DNA from 3 places in the [Rhizobium] kunmingense genome. Region 3 is predicted to be linked to each of the others. Evidence: predicted binding sites of a transcription regulator. Region 3 holds the regulator's gene; each other region holds the start of a gene.
The links. The regulator PhoB, encoded in region 3, activates phosphate uptake and scavenging genes when phosphate is short. The targets are predictions, from matches to a motif close to TGTCATNNANCTGTCAT.

Region 1 (6,564 bases), 1.5 Mb from region 3:
GCAGGGGATTTCGATCATCGACGCCCACCACTCAGCCAGCGCCACATTCTTCGGATGCGCCTCCGGCTTGATGTCGCCGTCAAAACGGCCGAAGAAGATATAGTCGGGGCGCAATTCGCCGACTTCCAGCGCCGTATGCCGTTCGGACGCGCCGCCGGCACCGACGATCAGCTTCGGGGCGAATTTCTCGATCGCCTCGCCGAGATCTTCCAGCGAGCCGTCCATATGCAGGCCGTCGGCCTTGGCACGGCCGGCAACCCGGCTGTCGCCGGCGATGATGGCGGCGGCACCGGCATCCTGGATCAGCGCCACCAGCACTTCGGCGCGCTTCTGGAACGCCTGATCGTCCAGCCCGTATTGCGGCAGGATGACGGAGGCGACGTCTCCGCCCGAAAGCGCCGCTTTCAGATTGTCGGCCTGGCGCGCGCCATCTTCATCGTCCGGCACGATCAGCACGAGGCGGCAGCGGTCTTCCGGTTCAGTCATGTTTCTTCCCGATCACTCTTACCATGATGCGAGGCGTACCGTATCGGCCACCATCCGCTCTGGTTTTCTCTCGCCAATTCGATAGACCGGACGGATAGAAGGATCAACCACCAGCAGCGCCCCGCCCGATGATAGATCTGCCCAGTCTCGATTTCTTTATCTATGCCGTACCGGCTGTGATGCTGGTCGGCCTGTCGAAAGGCGGCATCGGCGGCGCGATCGGGCTTCTTGGCGTGCCGATCATGTCGCTTGCCGTCGATCCGGTCCAGGCGGCGGCAATCTTCCTGCCGATCCTGATCCTCATGGATATCGTCGCACTCTGGTCGTGGCGGAAGTTCAACGACCCGAAGACGCTGCTGATGATCCTTCCCGGCGGCGTCATCGGCATCGCGCTCGGCTGGGCGACCTCGGCATATGTGTCGGACAATGCGCTGCGACTGGTCATCGCCTCGGCGACGATCCTCTTCACCGTCCGCTATTTCTGGCAGGTCTATGGCCGTCGCGGCCAGGTGGCCGCGCCCCTGCCCCACCGGCCGGTCGCCGCCACCTTCTGGGGATCGCTCTCCGGTTACGCAAGCTTCGTCGCTCATGCCGGCGGACCGCCCTTCCAGATCTACGTCCTGCCCATGCGGCTCGATCCGAAAGCCTATACGGGAGCGGCGATCCGCTTCTTCGCCATCGTCAACGCGGTGAAGGTGATCCCCTACTTCTTCCTCGGCGCACTCGGCACGGAAAACCTGACGCTGTCGGCAACGCTTCTGCCGGTAGCGCTCGTCGCCACCCTGATGGGGGCTGCAATCGTCAAGCACCTGAAGGCGGAGACATTCTACCCGATGACCTACGGCCTGGCCTTCTTCGCCGGCCTTAAGCTTCTCTGGGACGGACTGCCGTTCTGACCACCGGGTGATCCGGCAAAACAGACCCCTGAAACTGATCTGGCCGTGGCCCTTATGAAGCCACGACCAGAAGAGGTATGGATTTTTTGGTGCCGCTCCAGGACCTCTGCCAAAACAGTGAGGTCGGCGGCATTGGCTCAGTTAGCCGGCCTTAGTGACGCGTTGTCGCCATAAGCCGTTGCACTTCGTCTTTGAGACGCAGCTTGCGGCGCTTGAGATCTGCGATCTCCTGATCGTCGGAAGAGGGTGACGACATGATCGTCTGGAGCTCCTCCTCAAGAGCGCCGTGCTTCTTTTCAAGCGATGCTATATGAGCCTGGATGGTCATGTGGCATGTCCTTCCTTATTGCCTGCTCCGGCCATCCCATCGGCCGAAGCTTCAGGTTTACGACGAGAGTGTGACACGATCCTGCGCGTTTGTCGAAGGTGTTTTCATGACAAGAGCGCGGCAAATTCGTGGCTTCAGCTAACTTCCAGTTAACGCGGTTTGATGGTAGGAGCTTGCGCATTAAGCCGGGCCGGGTCACAAGCCCGGATCGATATGGGGACCGAAAGACATGGCTGATCAGGAACAGGCGGATATCCGGCTGGCTTTGGCAAAGCTCCGCCAGGAGCACGAGGATTACGACGCCGCGATCAACGCCATGATAGAGGTCGGCTGCGATGCACTGCGCGTCCAACGCATGAAGAAGAAGAAGCTCGTCATCAAGGACAAGATGACCCAGATCGAAGATCAGATCCTGCCTGACATTATCGCTTAGGAACGCTTTATGGCCGAGACACCACCCGTCGCCATCATCATGGGCAGCCAGTCCGACTGGGAGACCATGAAGAACGCTGCCGAAACCCTCGATGCCCTCGAGATCGATTACGAGGCGCGCATCATTTCAGCACACCGCACGCCCGACCGGCTGGTGAGCTTCGCCAAGGGCGCGCGCGACGAGGGCTTTCAGATCATCATCGCCGGCGCCGGCGGTGCCGCCCACCTGCCCGGCATGGCCGCCGCCATGACGCCGCTGCCGGTCTTCGGCGTTCCGGTGCAGTCCAAGGCGCTCTCCGGCCAGGACAGCCTGCTTTCGATCGTCCAGATGCCGGCCGGCATTCCGGTCGGCACGCTGGCCATCGGCCGCGCCGGTGCGGTCAATGCGGCCCTTCTGGCCGCAGCCGTTCTGGCGCTCACCGATGAAGATCTCGCCTACCGCCTCGACGAATGGCGCGCCCGACAGAGCGAGGCGGTTGCCGAATACCCGATGGACGAAGCATGAAAACCCAGACGATCGGCATCATCGGCGGCGGCCAGCTCGGCCGCATGCTGGCCATGGCGGCTGCAAGACTGAACCTGCGCACCATCATTCTGGAGCCGCAGGCCGATTGCCCGGCAGCCCAGGTCGCCAACGAACAGATCACCGCAGCCTATGACGACCCGGCAGCCCTCGCCGAACTCGCCAGCCGCTGCGATACCGTCACCTACGAATTCGAGAACGTGCCGGTCTCGGCCGCCGAGACACTGGAACGCTCCGTTCCTGTTTATCCGCCGTCGAAGGCGCTTGAGGTGGCACAGGACCGTCTGGTCGAAAAACGCTTCCTCAACGACTGCGGCATCGAGACGGCCCGCTTCTACCCCGTCGACAGTCAGGCGGAGCTGGAAGCCGCACTCGCCGACTTCGGCGGCAAGGGCGTGCTGAAGACCACCCGCCTCGGCTATGACGGCAAGGGCCAGCGCGTTTTCCGTTCGACAAGCGATTCTCCCCTCGGCGTTTACGAGGCGATGGGATCGGTACCGCTGATTCTCGAAAGCTTCGTCGCCTTCGAACGCGAGATGTCGATCATCGCAGCCCGCGCCGCGGACGGCACCGTGCGTTGCTACGACCCGGCCGAGAATGTTCACCGAAACGGCATTCTCCACACCTCGACCCTGCCCGCCGCGATTTCCGATGCAACGGCGAAGACGGCCCGCGAAGCCGCCGAAAAGCTGCTGTCGGCGCTCGATTATGTCGGCGTCATCGGCATGGAATTCTTCGCCATGGAAGACGGCACGCTGATCGCCAACGAGATCGCCCCGCGCGTCCACAATTCCGGCCACTGGACGGAGGCGGCCTGCGTCGTTTCGCAGTTCGAGCAGCATATGCGCGCCGTGGCCGGCCTGCCGCTTGGCGACCCCGACCGTCATTCGGACTGTGTCATGACCAACCTGATCGGCGACGACATTCTGGCGCTGCCGGAATGGCTTTCGACGAAGGATGTGCTTGTCCACCTCTACGGCAAGACGGAAGCCCGTCCGGGCCGTAAAATGGGCCATGTCACACAACTGAAAGGCCGGAAAACGCCGTCACAAGGTTGACACAGGCGAAGGCGCGGGTTATCTGCACGCCAACCTGAGGCGCGCCCTTAATCTTTAGAGACTAGGCGGCGCGCTTTCGATTGTTAGAGACAAGCGGCTCTATGAGCCCACAGACTGCTGGACCAGTACAATGAAGATCAAGAACTCGCTTAAGGCGCTGAAGGCTCGTCACCGCGATAACCGTCTGGTTCGTCGCAAGGGCCGCATCTACATCATCAACAAGCAGAACCCGCGCTTCAAGGCCCGCCAGGGCTGATCGTCCGGGCGGTCTTTTCCGCCCGCGATCAAATTGTCGATAGCGCGACAATTCGGCTTTGACCTTCGGCGCATGCGGATTATCTTGATCCGCATGCGCCATTTGCTTTTCAGGACCTCTCATCCCGCAGCCGCCGTGACACTGGCCCTTGCATCCGGCTTGGCCCTTGCATCGGGATTGCTGCTGGCCTCTCCGGCTTCAGCACAGGCACCGCAGCAGCCAGCCCTCCCCGCGCCGCAGGCCGAGACGCCGGCATCGACACCGGAGCCCAGCCAGCAAGCGGCACAGGCCACCACCGTCCCGGCACCCAGAACGGCCGATTCCCTGTTTGACGCATTGAAGCGCGAACGCGACCCGGAAAAGGCCAAGGGCATCGCCAGCCAGGTGATCGCCGAGGTCAACGATTCGGGCAGCGCCACCGTCAACCTGCTGATGCAGTGGTCGGCCGAAGCCATCAAGGAAAAGAAGAACGCTGCGGCGCTCGACTTCCTCGACCGCGTGACGCTGATCGACCCGGATTTTGCCGAAGGCTGGAACCGCCGCGCCACGTTGCATTTCACCATGGGCGACCGGCGCAAGTCGATGGCCGATATCGCCGAGACGCTGAAACGCGAACCGCGCCATTTCGGCGCGCTGGCCGGCATGGCAGGCATCCTCACGGAGGCTGGCGACGACCAGCTGGCGCTCAGGGCATGGGAACGCTATCTCGACGTCTACCCCGCCGACCGCGATGCCCAGGAAGCCGTATCCAAACTCTCCGAAAAGATTGCCGGCAACCGCACCTGACGCCGCCACACCCGGCGGCTTTTGAACAGGATCAGCGGATTTCCCGTGGTCGCGGCCGGTGCGAAAACGCTCCTTTGCTTCCCCCGCACCCTGCGCCATATAGGAGGCTCACGCCCGCTCCGGACCACGCCGCATGATGATCGCATTGACATTCCTCGTCGCACTCGCCGCCGCCTTCGGCTTTACCGCATGGAAGGCGGGCGAGCTCGAGAAGCGCTTTCCCAATCGCGGCGAGCTGACCGATATCGGCGGCTATAGCCTCAACGCGCTGCACCTGCCCGCTCCGGCCTCGCCCCGGCTGCCGCCCATCGTCTTCATCCATGGCGCAAGCGGCAACCTGCGCGATCAGGAGACGGCGTTTCGCACAGCACTCGAAGGACAGGCCGAACTTCTCTTCGTCGATCGTCCCGGCCACGGCTATTCCGAGCGCGGCGGCCAGGAAAACGATTTTCCCGACGGGCAGGCCGCAGCCATCGCCAGACTGATGGAAAAGAAGGGCATCGACCGGGCAATCATCGTCGGCCATTCCTTCGGTGGCGCGATTGCCGCGAGCTTTGCCGTCTTCCACCCGGAAAAGACGGTCGGCCTCCTTTTCCTCGCGCCGGCCACCCATCCCTGGCCGGGCGGCGTCGACTGGCACTACACGCTGTCGGCCATGCCCTGGGCCGGCTGGTGGTTCACCCGCCTCGTCAGCCTTCCGGCAGGCCTTTTGCTGATGGACAAGGCCACGCACTCCGTGTTCAGCCCCAACCGCCGCCGGGACCGCTATGTCGAGGAAGGCGCGCCCGCACTCGTGCTGCGCCCGCAAAACTTCCGCGACAACGCCATCGATGTCGCCAACCTGCACGCCTACGTGAGCCGCATCGCACCGCGCTACCGCGAGATCACCGCACCGACCGTGATCATCACCGGCGACAGCGACCGTATCGTTCTGCAGGAAATCCACTCGCAGGGCCTGGCGCGCGATATCACGGGCGCGGAACTGGTGATGATCCACGGATTGGGCCACAAGCCGGATTACGTCGTCACCGACGTGGCGGTCGCGGCACTCGAGAAGATTGCGGGTGAGAAGCGGGACGTACAAGCGACAGCAAAGGCCGCGGAGGCGCGGCTGACGCAGTCGGGACTGCATGGGAAGACGGTGGCCGGGATAGCGGTTGAGAAGACAGAATAGAGATAAGCCGCAATTCTCTCACACTAGCAGGAGGGAGACATCTGTGGCTCTTCTTGTCGTCACGTTAAAGCTTTTCTCAGAAGAAACGATGATGAGCAAAAGCCCCCATGGCACGAGGCCTATCCATCCGGCCATCGTGCCCTGGCAGAGCAAGCTCCCATTTTCCAGCCGCTTAAAGCCAAGCCAGTTAAAATCCGTCTCGCCTGACGAGACCGCCTGAACACGAACCTGACCAAAGGAAATGATTGGCAGCAACAGGCGGGCCGTCGTGTATCCGAGATACCTCCAGAATAAAATCGAACACGAACATACATGATTCCCCACTCGTCTGATGTAATGACGCCCCCTAGATCGGCGTGTCTATCACACGCCAAAGATAGACAGACGGTGACCGTTTCTACCAGTAGCGATAGACCAGATCGTCGGGATCATGCCGTCGTGCCGCTGCATCGAGAACGCCACCAAGACGCTCGGCTAGCCTAAGCGAGGCAGCATTGTCGCAGTGGATGTAGCTGACCAAGGTACGGGGTCGCAACGTATCACGCGCCCATTCCAGCAGCTTCGCCGACGCCTCCGATGCATAGCCCCTGCCTTGCCATTGGGAATAAAGCAGCCAGCCGATTTC
Region 2 (6,564 bases), 140 kb from region 3:
GCATGATGCGCACCTCGACCGGCAGCATCAGCGTGACGAAGATGATCCAGAAGGCCAGCACCCGGAAGGGGAAGCGGAAATAGACGATCGCGAATGCCGAAGTGATCGAGATCAGGATCTTTCCGACCGTGATGACGAGCGCCATGACCAGCGAATTGAGCGCCATGTGGGAATAGTTCGGCAGGCCGTGGGCGGCCGAGACATTGGTCAGGATCGCCGAATAATTCTCGATGAAATGCGACCCCGGCAGAAGCGGCACCGCACCGGTCAAAAGCGTCTGCAGGTCATGGGTGGAGGCAACCACCGCCACATAGACCGGCAGCGCGACGATGGCGAAGCCGAAAATGAGGAAGGCATGAGTGATAAATGTCAGGAATGGGCGGTTTTCAACCATGGTCGATCCTCAATATTGCACCCGGCGTTCGACATAGCGGAACTGCACGAAGGTCAGGACCATGACGATCAGCATCAGCAGAACCGACTGGGCAGACGACGAACCGAGGTTCAGGCCGATGAAGCCGTCCTGATAGACCTTGTAGACCATGATGTTGGTCGACTGGGCGGGGCCGCCCGAGGTCGTCGCATCGACGATCGGAAACGTGTCGAACATGGCGTAGTTCACGTTGATGATGAACAGGAAGAATGTGGTGGGCGAAAGCAGCGGCAGCGCGATGGTGAAGAAGCGCTTCACCGGGCCTGCGCCATCGATCGCGCCCGCTTCCATCAGCGCATGCGGAACCGATTGCAGGCCGGCGAGGAAGAACAGGAAATTGTAGGAAATCTGCTTCCACGCGGCGGCGATGATGATCAGGATCATCGCATGGGTACCGTTCAGGTCATGGTTCCAGTTGATGCCGAATTGCGACAGGAAATACGGCATGATGCCGGTCGAGGTGTTGAACAGGAACCACCAGAGAACGCCGGCAATGACCGGAGCGACCGCATAGGGCCAGACCAGCAGGGTCGTGTAGATGCGCGAGGTGCGGTTCAACCGGTCGACGGCGGCGGCAAAGGCCAGGCCGAGCCCCATCGACAGAACGGTGACGGCAACGGCGAAGACGCCGGTTCGCAGAAGGCTGTCGAGATAGTTCGGATCGGCCAGAAGCCGCTTGTAGTGGGTCAGCCCGACGAACACGGTCGAGAAGCCGAACGGATCTTCGCGTTCGACGGAGGATTTTACCGCCTGCGCAGCGGGCCAGATGAAGAACACCAGGGTGATGATCAGCTGTGGCGCCAATAGAAGATAGGGCAGCAGCCTGTTGTTGAAGGTCGTTCGTTTGGTATCCATGGGGTCTCCACCGGGTTTGCCGGAAAGCAGATGGAGGCCGGCTTTCGCCGGCCTCCGAGTGTCACCGATCAAAAAGGATCAGTTGGAGTTTGCAGCCTGGAACTCGCGCAGGATGCCGTTGCCACGCTCAACCGCGCTGTCGAGAGCCTGCTTGGCATCCTTCTGGCCGGAGAGAAGCGACTGGAATTCCTCGTCCACGACGGTGCGGACCTGGGCGAAATTGCCGAAGCGGACGCCCTTGGAATTGGCCGACGGGGTACCGCGCATGATCTGCTTGATCGAAACGTCGGAACCGGGGTTCTTCTCGTAGTAACCCTGGCTCTGGCCAAGCTCGTAGGCAGCATTGGTGATCGGCAGATAACCGGTGAACTGGTGCCAGTCGGCCTGGACTTCCGGCTGCGACAGGTAGGAGAAGAACTTTGCGACGCCCTTGTAGGTCGCATCGTCCTTGCCGTTCAGGACCCAGAGGGTCGCGCCGCCGATGATGGAGTTTTTCGGCTCCTTGGTCTCGTCGTCGTAGTAGGGAAGCGGCGCAAAGCCCGGCGTGAAGTTCTTGGCGTTGCCGATGACGCCGGCGCGGCCAGCCGACGAGTTCATCGTGATGGCGCATTCCTGAGCGTAGAACATGGTCGCCGCCTGATCGCCACCGACCGGACCGCCATACTTGAAGAGGCCTTCATCCTGCCACTTCTTCAGGTTGGCCCAATGCTTTACCTGCAGGTCGCCATTGAACTGGAACTCGGTGTCGAAACCGCCAAAACCGTTTTCGAGCGAGCCGAACGGCTTGTCATGGATGGCCGACAGGTTTTCGGTCTGGACCCAGGTGATCCAGGCGGAGGTGAAGCCGCACTTGGCAGCGCCGGAGGAGACGATCTTCTTGGAGAATTCCTCGACTTCGGCCCAGGTCTTCGGCGCGACTTCCGGGTCAAGGCCGGCTTTCTTGAAGACGTCCTTGTTGTAATACATGATCGGCGTCGACGAGTTGAAGGGCAGCGACAGGATGTTGCCCTCGGTGTCGGAATAATAGCCGGTTACCGGGCCGAGGAAGGTCTTCGTGTCGAAGGCTTCACCCTGGTCGGCCATCAGCTTGTAGACCGGATAGACGGCGCCCTTGGCGGCCATCATCGTGCCGGTACCGACTTCGAAGACCTGTACGATTGCCGGCTGCTGGTTGGCGCGGAATGCTGCGATGGCGGCGTTCAGCGTCTCGGGATAGGTCCCCTTGTAGACCGGGGTGACCTTGTATTCGGTCTGGCTTTCATTGAATTTCTGGGCGACTTCCTCGAGCTTCTTGCCAAGCTCCCCACCCATTGCATGCCACCAGGTGACTTCGGTTGCGGCCAGCGACGTGGTTGCAGACAGAGCCACCACAGCGGCCGCGAAAGATAGCGTTTTGAACATTGTTGAGCTCCTCGCCCACCTGAACGTGGGGTGAGGATGGCCATAAGGTCGCCCCGTGACATGACCTTAACAGTTTTGTTTCAATTCCATGACAGTGCACGGCTTTGCAAAAACTTCACGGCATCGTCAAAAAGCATCCGGGAAATGCCGGGGAAGCCGGCCAGGCAGGACGGCGACGACATCATAACGCGATGAAAGCGAGTGGGCATCGCGGCGGCGCGACAGCCAGATCTCGCTTGCCGCCCTGATCCGCCGCTGGGCTTCATAGCTCACAGCATCGATAGCATCGGATTCGCGGGTCCGCGCCTTGACCTCGATGAAGGCTACAAGCGTGCCCTTTCGGGCGATGAGATCGATCTCGCCCACTTTGGTGCGATAGCGGAATGCGAGAATGCGGTAGCCTTTGAGGAAAAGACAGGCAGCAGCGAGATATTCGGAGACATGGCCGCGCCGCTCCGCCTTTCTTCGCTTTTGCCGATCAATTCCTGTCGCCATCTCCATCCTTCATCGTGACGAGACGCTGGTAGAGATCGCGCTTGGCAAGACCGGTGAGGCGCGCGGCCTCGGCTGCCGCCTTCGAGGCCGGCATGGATGCCGCAAGCTCACCGAGCAAAGCATCGACATCGACGGCCGTCGGCACCTCGTCTGCCGCCGGCGGACCGACGAGAAAGACGATCTCCCCCTTGACGGTGCGATCCGCGAAGGCTTCCGCCAGCTCGCCGAGCGTGCCGCGGCTGACTTCCTCGAAGGCTTTGGTCAGTTCGCGCCCGACACAGGCGGCGCGCGTGGCACCCAGAACGTCGGCGGCAGCGGCAAGCGTCGCGGTGATGCGGTGCGGGCTTTCGAAAAAGATCAGCGTCGCCGGGATCTTCGACAGTTCCGCCAGCCGGTCGCGCTTGGCCTTGTCCTTTGCCGGCAGGAAGCCGGTAAACAGGAAGGCATCATTGGGCAGGCCGGAGGCGACCAGTGCGGCGAGCGGTGCGGAGGCGCCGGGAATGGGGACGACCCGATATCCGGCCGCGATCGCCAGCTGGCCGAGACGATAGCCGGGGTCCGACACGAGCGGCGTGCCGGCATCGGAGACGAGCGCCACCGACTTGCCCTCCGCAAGCGCCGCCAGAAGACGCGGCCCCATCTCGTCGGCATTGTACTCGTGATAGGCGTAGGGCTTGTTGGCGATGCCGAAGCGATCGAGCAGTACGCGGGTGACGCGGGTATCCTCGCAGGCCAGCACATCGGCACCGGCAAGCGTTTCCAGCGCCCGCAACGTGATGTCGCCGAGATTGCCGATCGGGGTGGCGACCAGATAGAGCGCCGGCTCCAGCGGCCGCGACGGTACGAATGTATTGGCTACGCGGTAGCCGCGGGTCGCTTCAGAAGGTCCGGCCAAGGGCTTTGCAATTCGATTGGATGATCATCGCCCTTTATGCGCAAGGCGGCGAGCGCCCGCAAGCGCGCGGGCCCCAAGTTTTCTGTGTGCAGCTTAACCTCAGTATCGAAATGACGCAGGCGTCAGCGCTTCTGCTCTTGCCTTCAAAGCCCGATCTCTGCCAAGTTGCCCGTCCACTTAATGCGGCTCTCATCGAGCCGAAGAATATCAGGCGACCCGCCTTGCGGGACGCCCAGGTCGAAAGCGGTTGAGTCCATGCGTATTACTCTCGAGCGGTCCAATCTTCTGAAATCGTTGAGCCACGTTCACCGCGTGGTAGAACGCCGCAACACAATCCCGATCCTCTCCAACGTCCTGATGCGCGCTTCCGGCGCCAATGTCGAGTTGAAGGCAACCGACCTCGACCTGGAGATCACCGAAAGCGTTCCGGCCATGGTCGAGACCGCCGGCGCAACGACGGTTCCCGCCCACCTTCTCTATGAAATCGTCCGCAAGCTGCCGGATGGTTCCGAAGTGCTGCTGGCGACGACACCGGACGGCGGAACGATGACGGTGCAGTCCGGCCGCTCCAAGTTCTCGCTGCAGTGCCTGCCGGAAACAGACTTCCCGGATCTGACCGCCGGCTCTTTCAGCCATACGTTCAAGCTGAAGGCGACCGACCTCAAGATGCTGATCGATCGCACCCAGTTCGCGATCTCGACCGAGGAAACCCGCTATTACCTGAACGGCATCTTCTTCCACACGATCGAGGCCGGCGGCGACCTGAAGCTGCGCGCCGTTGCCACCGATGGTCACCGTCTGGCGCGCGCCGATGTCGAGGCGCCTTCGGGTTCTGAAGGCATGCCGGGCATCATCATTCCGCGCAAGACGGTCGGCGAACTGCAGAAACTCGTCGATGACCCGGAAGCCCTGGTCACGGTAGAAGTGTCCGACGCCAAGATCCGCCTGTCGATCGCCGACATCATCATGACATCGAAGCTGATCGACGGCACGTTCCCGGATTACCAGCGCGTCATCCCGACCGGCAACGACAAGGAAATGCGCGTCGATTGCCAGACCTTCGCCAAGGCCGTCGACCGCGTCTCGACCATTTCTTCGGAGCGCGGCCGCGCGGTCAAGCTGTCGCTGACCGAAGGCCAGCTAATGCTGACGGTCAACAACCCGGATTCGGGCAGCGCCACGGAGGAAGTCGCGGTCGGTTATGAAAACGACGCGATGGAAATCGGTTTCAACGCCAAATACCTGCTCGACATCACTTCGCAGCTTTCCGGCGACGATGCGATCTTCATGCTGGCGGATGCCGGGTCTCCCACCCTCGTCCGCGACACGGCGGGCGACGATGCGCTCTACGTGTTGATGCCGATGCGCGTATAAAACCAATCAGGCGGCCGGGAATTCCGAGCCGCCTTTTTTATGCCGTTTTCCGATTGCGACATTCTTGCTGACTTTTGCGTCATACGTCTTGATCCTGCCGGATGGACGACCAGATAGACAGATAACAATAGAGAGGGTGACCAGATGGAATTACGCTTGAAGGAACGGCTCGGCCGCAAGTTCGACGAGGAAATCCGTTTCTTCAAAGGCTGGATGGATGGCCCTAAAAGCGTCGGCGCGATCTGCCCCACCTCCTCCATCACCGCCAAGCGCATGGCGAGCGTCATCGATACATCCTCCGGCCTTCCGGTCCTCGAACTCGGTCCCGGCACCGGCGTCATCACCAAGGCGATCCTGGAACGCGGCGTTGCACCGGAAAATCTCGTCTCCGTCGAGTATTCGACGGATTTCTACCAGAACCTGATCAAGACCTATCACGGCGTCCATTTCATCAATGGCGATGCGTTCGATCTCAGCCGCACGCTCGGCGAGAAGAATTCGGTGATCTTCGACAGCGTGGTCTGTGCCATCCCGCTGCTGAGCTTTCCGATGGAAAGCCGCATCGCGCTTCTGGAAGACCTGCTCAACCGGATGCCGGCCGGCCGGCCCGTCATCCAGATCACCTATGGCCCGGTCTCGCCGATCATCGCCAACCCGGACCGCTACAAGATCAAGCATTACGACTTCGTCGTGCGCAACATCCCGCCGGCGCAGCTGTGGACCTACACCCGCCCCTGATCTTTCATACCGGCGTCATCCGGCCGCTTTAAGCGGGTCGCCATCGACCCGCGAACGGAGCCCTGCGCCATGACATTCGGCCTCTACATCACCCATCCGCAGGTGCGCATCGACCCGGACGTACCGGTACCGCGTTGGGGCCTGTCGGATGTCGGGCAGCAACGCGCCGAGCAGGCCGCATCACTCCCCTGGGCGGGATCGCTCGGACGGATCATCGCAAGCGACGAAACCAAGGCGATCGAGACCGCCGAAATCATTGCCCTCGCCGCCGGCGTAAAGACCGAGATCGTCGAGAACATGCACGAGAACGACCGCTCCGCCACAGGCTTCCTGCCGCCGCCGCAATTCGAGGCGGCCGCCGACTGGTTCTTTG
Region 3 (6,564 bases):
CCTTCTATCGTCTACGGTCTTCTCGGCCTTGCAGTCTTCGTCAACTTCATGGGCATGCCCCGTTCGGCCTCGCTGGTCGGCGGTCTGGTGCTGACGTTGATGACCCTGCCGACGATCATCATCGCCACCCGTGCGGCCCTGAAGGCGGTTCCCCCGTCGATCCGCGCCGCAGCTCTCGGCCTCGGCGCATCGAAGATGCAGACCATCTTCCACCACGTCCTGCCGCTCGCCATGCCGGGCATTCTCACCGGCACGATCATCGGCCTGGCGCACGCGCTTGGCGAAACCGCGCCGCTCCTTCTGATCGGCATGGTCGCCTTCGTCGCCAACTACCCGACGACCCCCATGGATCCGTCGACCGCGCTGCCGGTGCAGATTTACATGTGGGCGAACGAGGCGGAACGCGCCTTCGTCGAAAGAACCTCGGGAGCGATCATCATCCTGCTCCTGTTCCTCATTGTCATGAACGTGGGTGCAATTCTGTTGCGCCGCCGCTTCGAACGCCGGTGGTAGGAGATCGACACAATGAATATGTTGTCAGAAGCAGCAGTTGAAAAGGCGCTGGACAAGAAGATGAATGATGTAGCCTACAAGATGATCGGCAAGGACGTTTCGGTCTATTACGGCGATAAGCGCGCGCTTTTCGACGTCAACCTGAACGTCCGCGAAAACACGGTAACGGCGCTTATCGGCCCGTCGGGCTGCGGCAAGTCGACCTTCCTTCGCACGCTGAACCGCATGAACGACACGATCGAGAACTGCAAGGTCACCGGCAAGATCACGCTCGACCAGGACGACATCTACGACAAGGAAATCGATGTCGTGGAACTGCGCGCCCGCGTCGGCATGGTGTTTCAGAAGCCGAACCCGTTCCCGAAGTCGATCTACGAAAACATCGCCTACGGTCCGAAGATCCACGGTCTTGCCCGCGGCAAGGCGGATATGGATGCGATCGTCGAGGCATCTCTGCAGCGCGCCGGCCTCTGGGCCGAAGTCAAGGATCGCCTGCATGAAGGCGGCACCGGTCTCTCCGGTGGCCAGCAGCAGCGTCTCTGCATCGCCCGTGCGGTCGCGGTCTCGCCGGAAGTGATCCTGATGGACGAACCCTGCTCGGCGCTCGACCCGATCGCCACCGCCAAGGTTGAGGAACTCATCCACGAGCTGCGCGCCAACTACACGATCGTCATCGTGACGCACTCGATGCAGCAGGCGGCCCGCGTCTCGCAGCGCACCGCCATGTTCCATCTCGGCCAGCTGGTCGAGGAGAACGACACGGACAAGATGTTCACCAATCCGGATGACCAGCGCACCCAGGATTACATCATGGGTCGCTTCGGCTGATCGGCGATAAGCCATTTGCCTGCTGCTACGGATTTTCAAGGACAAGAAGATGGTATCCAGTCATATCCTTTCTGCCTACGACGAAGAACTGAAATATCTGCGCCGCCGCATTTCCGAAATGGGCGGCCTGGCCGAGCAGATGTGCGGCGATGCCGTGCGCGCTCTGGTCAACTCCGACTCTGCGCTTGCCCAGAAGGTCATCTCCGACGACGTGATCCTCGATCACGCCGAACGCGAAATTCAGGACAAGGCGATCGTCACCATCGCCAAGCGTCAGCCGATGGCGGCCGACCTGCGTGAAATCATCGGCACCCTGCGCATCGCAGCCGATCTGGAGCGCGTCGGTGATCTTGGCAAGAACACTGCCAAGCGCGTCATCGCGGTGCAGGGCACCGGCGTGCCGCGCAAGCTTGCCCGCGGTCTCGAGCATCTGTCGGATCTCGCGGCCGTCCAGCTCAAGGATGTTCTCGATGTTTACGCCACCCGCTCGGCGGAACGGGCAGAGGCGATCCGCTCGCGCGATGAAGAGATCGACGCGATGTACACGTCGCTGTTCCGCGAGCTTCTGACCTACATGATGGAAGATCCGCGCAACATCACCACCTGCACGCATCTCCTGTTCTGCGCCAAGAACATCGAGCGTATCGGCGACCACGCGACCAACATCGCCGAGACAATCTACTACATGACCACGGGTGCGGCGCCGGAAGGCGAGCGCCCGAAGGATGATACGGCAAACACTGTCGGCGCTGTCGCCGAGTGATTGCTGCCGGAGGGCCGCACGTCCTTAAGGACGTGCATGGGGCGCTCGATTGCTAAGAAACTGCGCATCGGGCCTTCCGAAAATCGAGCCGATTTTCGGGCCGATGCAGCAGCGTACCTGACGGAGCGTAATGAGGATGCAGCCAAGAATTGCGGTAGTGGAAGACGAGGAGGCGCTGAGCGTCCTCCTCCGTTACAACCTCGAAGCCGAAGGCTACGAAGTCGAGACCATCCTTAGGGGGGACGAGGCGGAAATCCGGCTTCAGGAACGCGCTCCGGATCTTCTGGTCCTCGACTGGATGCTGCCGGGCGTATCGGGCATCGAACTGTGCCGGCGCCTGCGCATGCGGCCGGAGACGGAACGTCTGCCGATCATCATGCTGACGGCCCGCGGCGAGGAAAGCGAACGCGTTCGCGGCCTCGCGACCGGCGCGGACGATTACGTCGTCAAGCCGTTCTCGACGCCCGAGCTGATGGCCCGCGTCAAGGCCATGCTGCGCCGCGCCAAGCCGGAGGTTCTCTCCAGCGTTCTGAAATGCGGAGACATCGAGCTTGATCGCGAGACCCATCGCGTTCACCGCAAGAGCCGCGAAGTGCGCCTCGGTCCGACGGAATTCCGCCTTCTGGAATTCCTGATGGTTTCGCCGGGCCGCGTCTTCTCGCGTTCTCAGCTTCTCGACGGTGTCTGGGGCCACGATATCTATGTCGACGAACGCACCGTCGACGTCCATGTCGGTCGCCTGCGCAAGGCGCTCAACTTCTCCAACATGCAGGATGTCATCCGCACCGTTCGCGGTGCGGGTTATTCCATGGAATCCTGATCAACAGGATCTGACGGAACGAACATCAGCCCGGAAGCGGTCGACGCTTCCGGGCTGATTTCTTTTTGGGAAGAGATCAGGCTTCTGCCTTCTCCTGCCATTCGGGCAGAGGAAACACCCGGTCGTAGCTCCAGTTGAAGACGAAGGCGTAGACCAGGTAGAAGAGCGCGAACGAGATATCCATCACCAGCGCATGCCAGAGCGTCACGCCGAGATACCAGGCGATGAACGGCAACAGCACGACCAGCAGGCCGAGTTCGAAAAGAACCGTATGCAGGACGCGCAGAGCCAGCGTTTTTTCCGTAGTGCCGCGCAGGCGCTGCATCGCATGGTCGAAGCCGAGATTGTAGACATAGTTGAAGATCGTCGCGAGCGTCGATGAAACGATGCCGATCACGCCCATATGCGAGATGGGCATGTCGAACACGAAAGCGCTGAACGGAATGAACAGCGCAAGTCCGATGATTTCGAAGCTGATGGCGTGGCGAATACGGTCGCGTGTGGTCCGCATGACTTTATACCCCTTGGGCTCTGCCGGGTCGTCCCGGTTGTTGATGCCCATACTGGGGGAGGTCGTCCTCGCTCACAGAATAAATAAGGTCTTGTGCTGCGAAGGGCAAGCGTCGAACGGGCAATCCTGCCTTGCAGCCGGGGCATGTCCAGGGACCGGCAATAAAAAAGCGGGCCTTAAAGCCCGCTGTTTTGAAGTCCGTGCCGTGCCGGTCAGGCGCGTGCTGCACCCGCCTTACGGCGCTCGTGTACCGGCTGGTAAGCCAGCTTTGCGTGGTACTTGCAGTAGGGCGAGCTGTCCTGGGACTCGCAGCCACAGAAATGGAAATCGTCCGTCAGCGGGTCGCCGACCGGCCACTTGCAGGTGCGCTCGGTCAGTTCGGTCAAGGCGAGTTTCTTGGAGATCGGCAGGACGATATTGGCTGCCGGGCGCAGCACCAGTTCCTGGCGGGCTTCGATCTCGATTTCCTCGTGGACGACGGTTGCGCCGACCGGGCGGGTAACGGTGCGGGTGGCCGTTGCCGTACGCGAGGCGAAAGTCTGCGGGCGAGGCGCGACAGCCGGGCGCTTGACGGCGCGGTTGGTGGCAACGGTGCCGCCTGCCTTGGCGCGACCCGGAAGGTTGAGACGGTGAACTTTGCCGATGACGGCGTTCCGGCTTACGCCTCCAAGTTGTGCTGCAATCTGGCTGGCGCTGAGGCCCTCTGCCCAGAGTTTCTTCAGTCTTTCGACGCGCTCGTCTGTCCAGTTCATGCCCGTTCTCCGCCTTTGAACGACTTCGGCATGCAGAATCCGTCTCCGATGCGGCGGATGTAAAACCCGTCGCAGATACTATATATAGCTTGTCGGTGACTAGTTCCGCCGCATGCAGTCTAGTAATTGACCATTAACCTAGAGGTCGGTTGACTCCGTGACAAGAGTCCGGGGAATCGTCGGGAATCGATTTTCGGGTTTTCCCCAACTTGCTTCCCTGTCGAGTCATTTTTGCCACAGCCGGTGGTGGTGGCCCGAGGGGGCGAAGGCCCTGCAATTCCGCGAGTTTTGTTGACATTCCCCTGTCGAGCGATGATAGTGCGACCGCCGCCCCGAGGGCGGCATTTTGATTTTTTGAAATGTCCTTTTTCGAACGGGACATTGATTGCCTCAGGAGTGATGTCGCCATGGCTGAAGCCGCGCTTTTCGACACTTTTGCCCGGGCCCCGCTGCGCTTCGAGCGCGGTGAGGGCGTATGGCTCGTGACGGAACGCGGCGAGCGATATCTGGATTTCGGCGCAGGCGTCGCCGTGACCTCCTGCGGCCATGCCAATCCGCATCTCGTCGAAGCACTGAAGTCGCAGGCCGAGAAGGTCTGGCATCTGTCGAACCTCTACGAGATCCCCGAGCAGGAGCGCCTTGCCCGTCGCCTGACGGAAGCGACCTTCGCCGACAAGGCGTTCTTCACCAATTCGGGTGCGGAAGCGCTGGAATGCGCCATCAAGACGGCACGCCGCTACCATTTCTCCAAGGGGCACCCGGAAAAATTCCACATCATCACCTTCGAAGGCGCCTTCCACGGCCGCACGATCGCGACGATCGCTGCCGGCGGTCAGGAAAAGTACATGGAAGGTTTCGGGCCGAAGGCGCAGGGTTTCGATCAGGTGCCTTTCGGCGATCTTGAAGCGCTGAATGCCGCGATCGATGAAAATACAGGTGCGATCCTCATCGAGCCGATCCAGGGTGAGGGTGGCGTGCGCGCCGTTCCGAAGGAATTCATGCGCGAGCTTCGCCGCATCTGTGATGAGAAGGGCCTGCTGCTGATCCTCGACGAGGTCCAGACCGGCGTCGGCCGTACCGGCAAGTTCTTCGCTCACGAATGGGCGGGCATCACGCCGGATATCATGGCGATCGCCAAGGGCATCGGCGGCGGCTTCCCGTTCGGCGCATGCCTTGCGACGGCCGAGGCCGCATCCGGCATGAAGCCCGGCATTCATGGAACGACCTATGGCGGCAACCCGCTCGCCATGGCCTGCGGCAATGCTGTGCTCGATATCGTCCTGGCTGAAGGCTTCCTCGAAAATGTCCGCGACGTATCGCTTGTTTTCCGCCAGGGTCTGGCGGCACTCAAGGATCGCTTCCCGGAAGTGATCGAGGATATCCGCGGTGAAGGCCTGCTGCTCGGCATCAAGGCCAAGGTTCCGGCAGGCGATCTCGTGACCGGCATGCGCGAAGAGAAGATGCTGGCCGTTCCGGCTGGCGACAATGTCGTGCGTCTGCTGCCGCCGCTCACAGTCACCGCGGAAGAGGCTCGCGAAGGCCTTGCCCGCATCGAGCGCGCAGCGGAAGCGCTCACCGCCGAACAGCTGAAGAAATCCGCCTGAGGGCAGGCAGGGGGGCGCCATTGATGGTTCCCTCTTGATAGGGAACATAACATGGCATCTCCGAAGCATTTTCTCGATCTATCCACGGTCTCCTCGGCCGATCTGCGCGTCATCCTCGATGACGCCAAGACGCGCAAGCAGGCGACCAAGGCCGGTACCGCCGACAAGCCGCTGGCCGGCAAGATGCTGGCGATGATCTTCGAAAAGCCCTCGACCCGTACCCGCGTCTCCTTCGATGTCGGCATGCGCCAGCTTGGCGGTGAAACGCTGTTCCTCTCCGGCACCGAAATGCAGCTTGGCCGCGCCGAGACGATCGGCGACACGGCCAAGGTTCTGTCGCGTTATGTCGATGCGATCATGATCCGCACCACGGACCACACGCGCCTGATGGAAATGGCCGAACACGCCACCGTACCGGTCATCAATGCGCTGACGGACCTGACCCACCCCTGCCAGATCATGGCCGACCTGATGACCTTCGAGGAACATCGCGGCCCGGTGGCAGGCAAGACGATCGCCTGGACCGGCGACGGAAACAATGTGCTTCATTCGCTGGTCGAAGGCTCGGCCCGTTTCGGCTACCGCATGACCATGGCCGTGCCTATGGGCTCGGAGCCGGACGACAAGATCTTGAACTGGGCGCGCGACAACGGCGGCGACATCATGCTGACCCACGATGTCGAGCGCGCGGTTGCCGGCGCGGACGTGGTGGTCACCGATACCTGGGTGTCGATGAACCAGGAGCACAAGGCGCGCGGCCACAACATCTTCCA

Region 1: a site for PhoB is predicted at 1,770-1,786, ahead of AC0JZ4_RS09985 (YdcH family protein). Genes of this name have one in related genera too.
Region 2: a site for PhoB is predicted at 2,767-2,783, ahead of ugpB (sn-glycerol-3-phosphate ABC transporter substrate-binding protein UgpB). Genes of this name have one in related genera too.

The regions. Positions count from the first base shown of each region.
Region 1 covers NZ_CDRNXG010000001.1:2,123,242-2,129,805, reverse strand. Annotated here, with positions in the region: gene AC0JZ4_RS09995 (thiamine phosphate synthase) at 1-486, opposite strand, end outside; gene AC0JZ4_RS09990 (sulfite exporter TauE/SafE family protein) at 615-1,382, shown strand; gene AC0JZ4_RS09985 (YdcH family protein) at 1,534-1,710, opposite strand; gene AC0JZ4_RS09980 (YdcH family protein) at 1,940-2,143, shown strand; gene purE (5-(carboxyamino)imidazole ribonucleotide mutase) at 2,153-2,647, shown strand; gene AC0JZ4_RS09970 (5-(carboxyamino)imidazole ribonucleotide synthase) at 2,644-3,723, shown strand; gene ykgO (type B 50S ribosomal protein L36) at 3,854-3,979, shown strand; gene AC0JZ4_RS09960 (hypothetical protein) at 4,073-4,765, shown strand; gene AC0JZ4_RS09955 (alpha/beta fold hydrolase) at 4,899-5,939, shown strand; gene AC0JZ4_RS09950 (hypothetical protein) at 5,983-6,159, shown strand; gene AC0JZ4_RS09945 (GNAT family N-acetyltransferase) at 6,337-6,564, opposite strand, start outside.
Region 2 covers NZ_CDRNXG010000001.1:788,880-795,443, forward strand. Annotated here, with positions in the region: gene ugpE (sn-glycerol-3-phosphate ABC transporter permease UgpE) at 1-394, opposite strand, end outside; gene ugpA (sn-glycerol-3-phosphate ABC transporter permease UgpA) at 404-1,288, opposite strand; gene ugpB (sn-glycerol-3-phosphate ABC transporter substrate-binding protein UgpB) at 1,367-2,689, opposite strand; gene AC0JZ4_RS03995 (YraN family protein) at 2,816-3,184, opposite strand; gene rsmI (16S rRNA (cytidine(1402)-2'-O)-methyltransferase) at 3,168-4,079, opposite strand; gene dnaN (DNA polymerase III subunit beta) at 4,335-5,453, shown strand; gene pmtA (phospholipid N-methyltransferase PmtA) at 5,598-6,191, shown strand; gene AC0JZ4_RS04015 (histidine phosphatase family protein) at 6,261-6,564, shown strand, end outside.
Region 3 covers NZ_CDRNXG010000001.1:650,524-657,087, reverse strand. Annotated here, with positions in the region: gene pstA (phosphate ABC transporter permease PstA) at 1-513, shown strand, start outside; gene pstB (phosphate ABC transporter ATP-binding protein PstB) at 526-1,341, shown strand; gene phoU (phosphate signaling complex protein PhoU) at 1,391-2,104, shown strand; gene phoB (phosphate regulon transcriptional regulator PhoB) at 2,241-2,924, shown strand; gene AC0JZ4_RS03310 (PACE efflux transporter) at 3,001-3,435, opposite strand; gene AC0JZ4_RS03305 (GcrA family cell cycle regulator) at 3,648-4,187, opposite strand; gene AC0JZ4_RS03300 (acetylornithine transaminase) at 4,595-5,791, shown strand; gene argF (ornithine carbamoyltransferase) at 5,843-6,564, shown strand, end outside.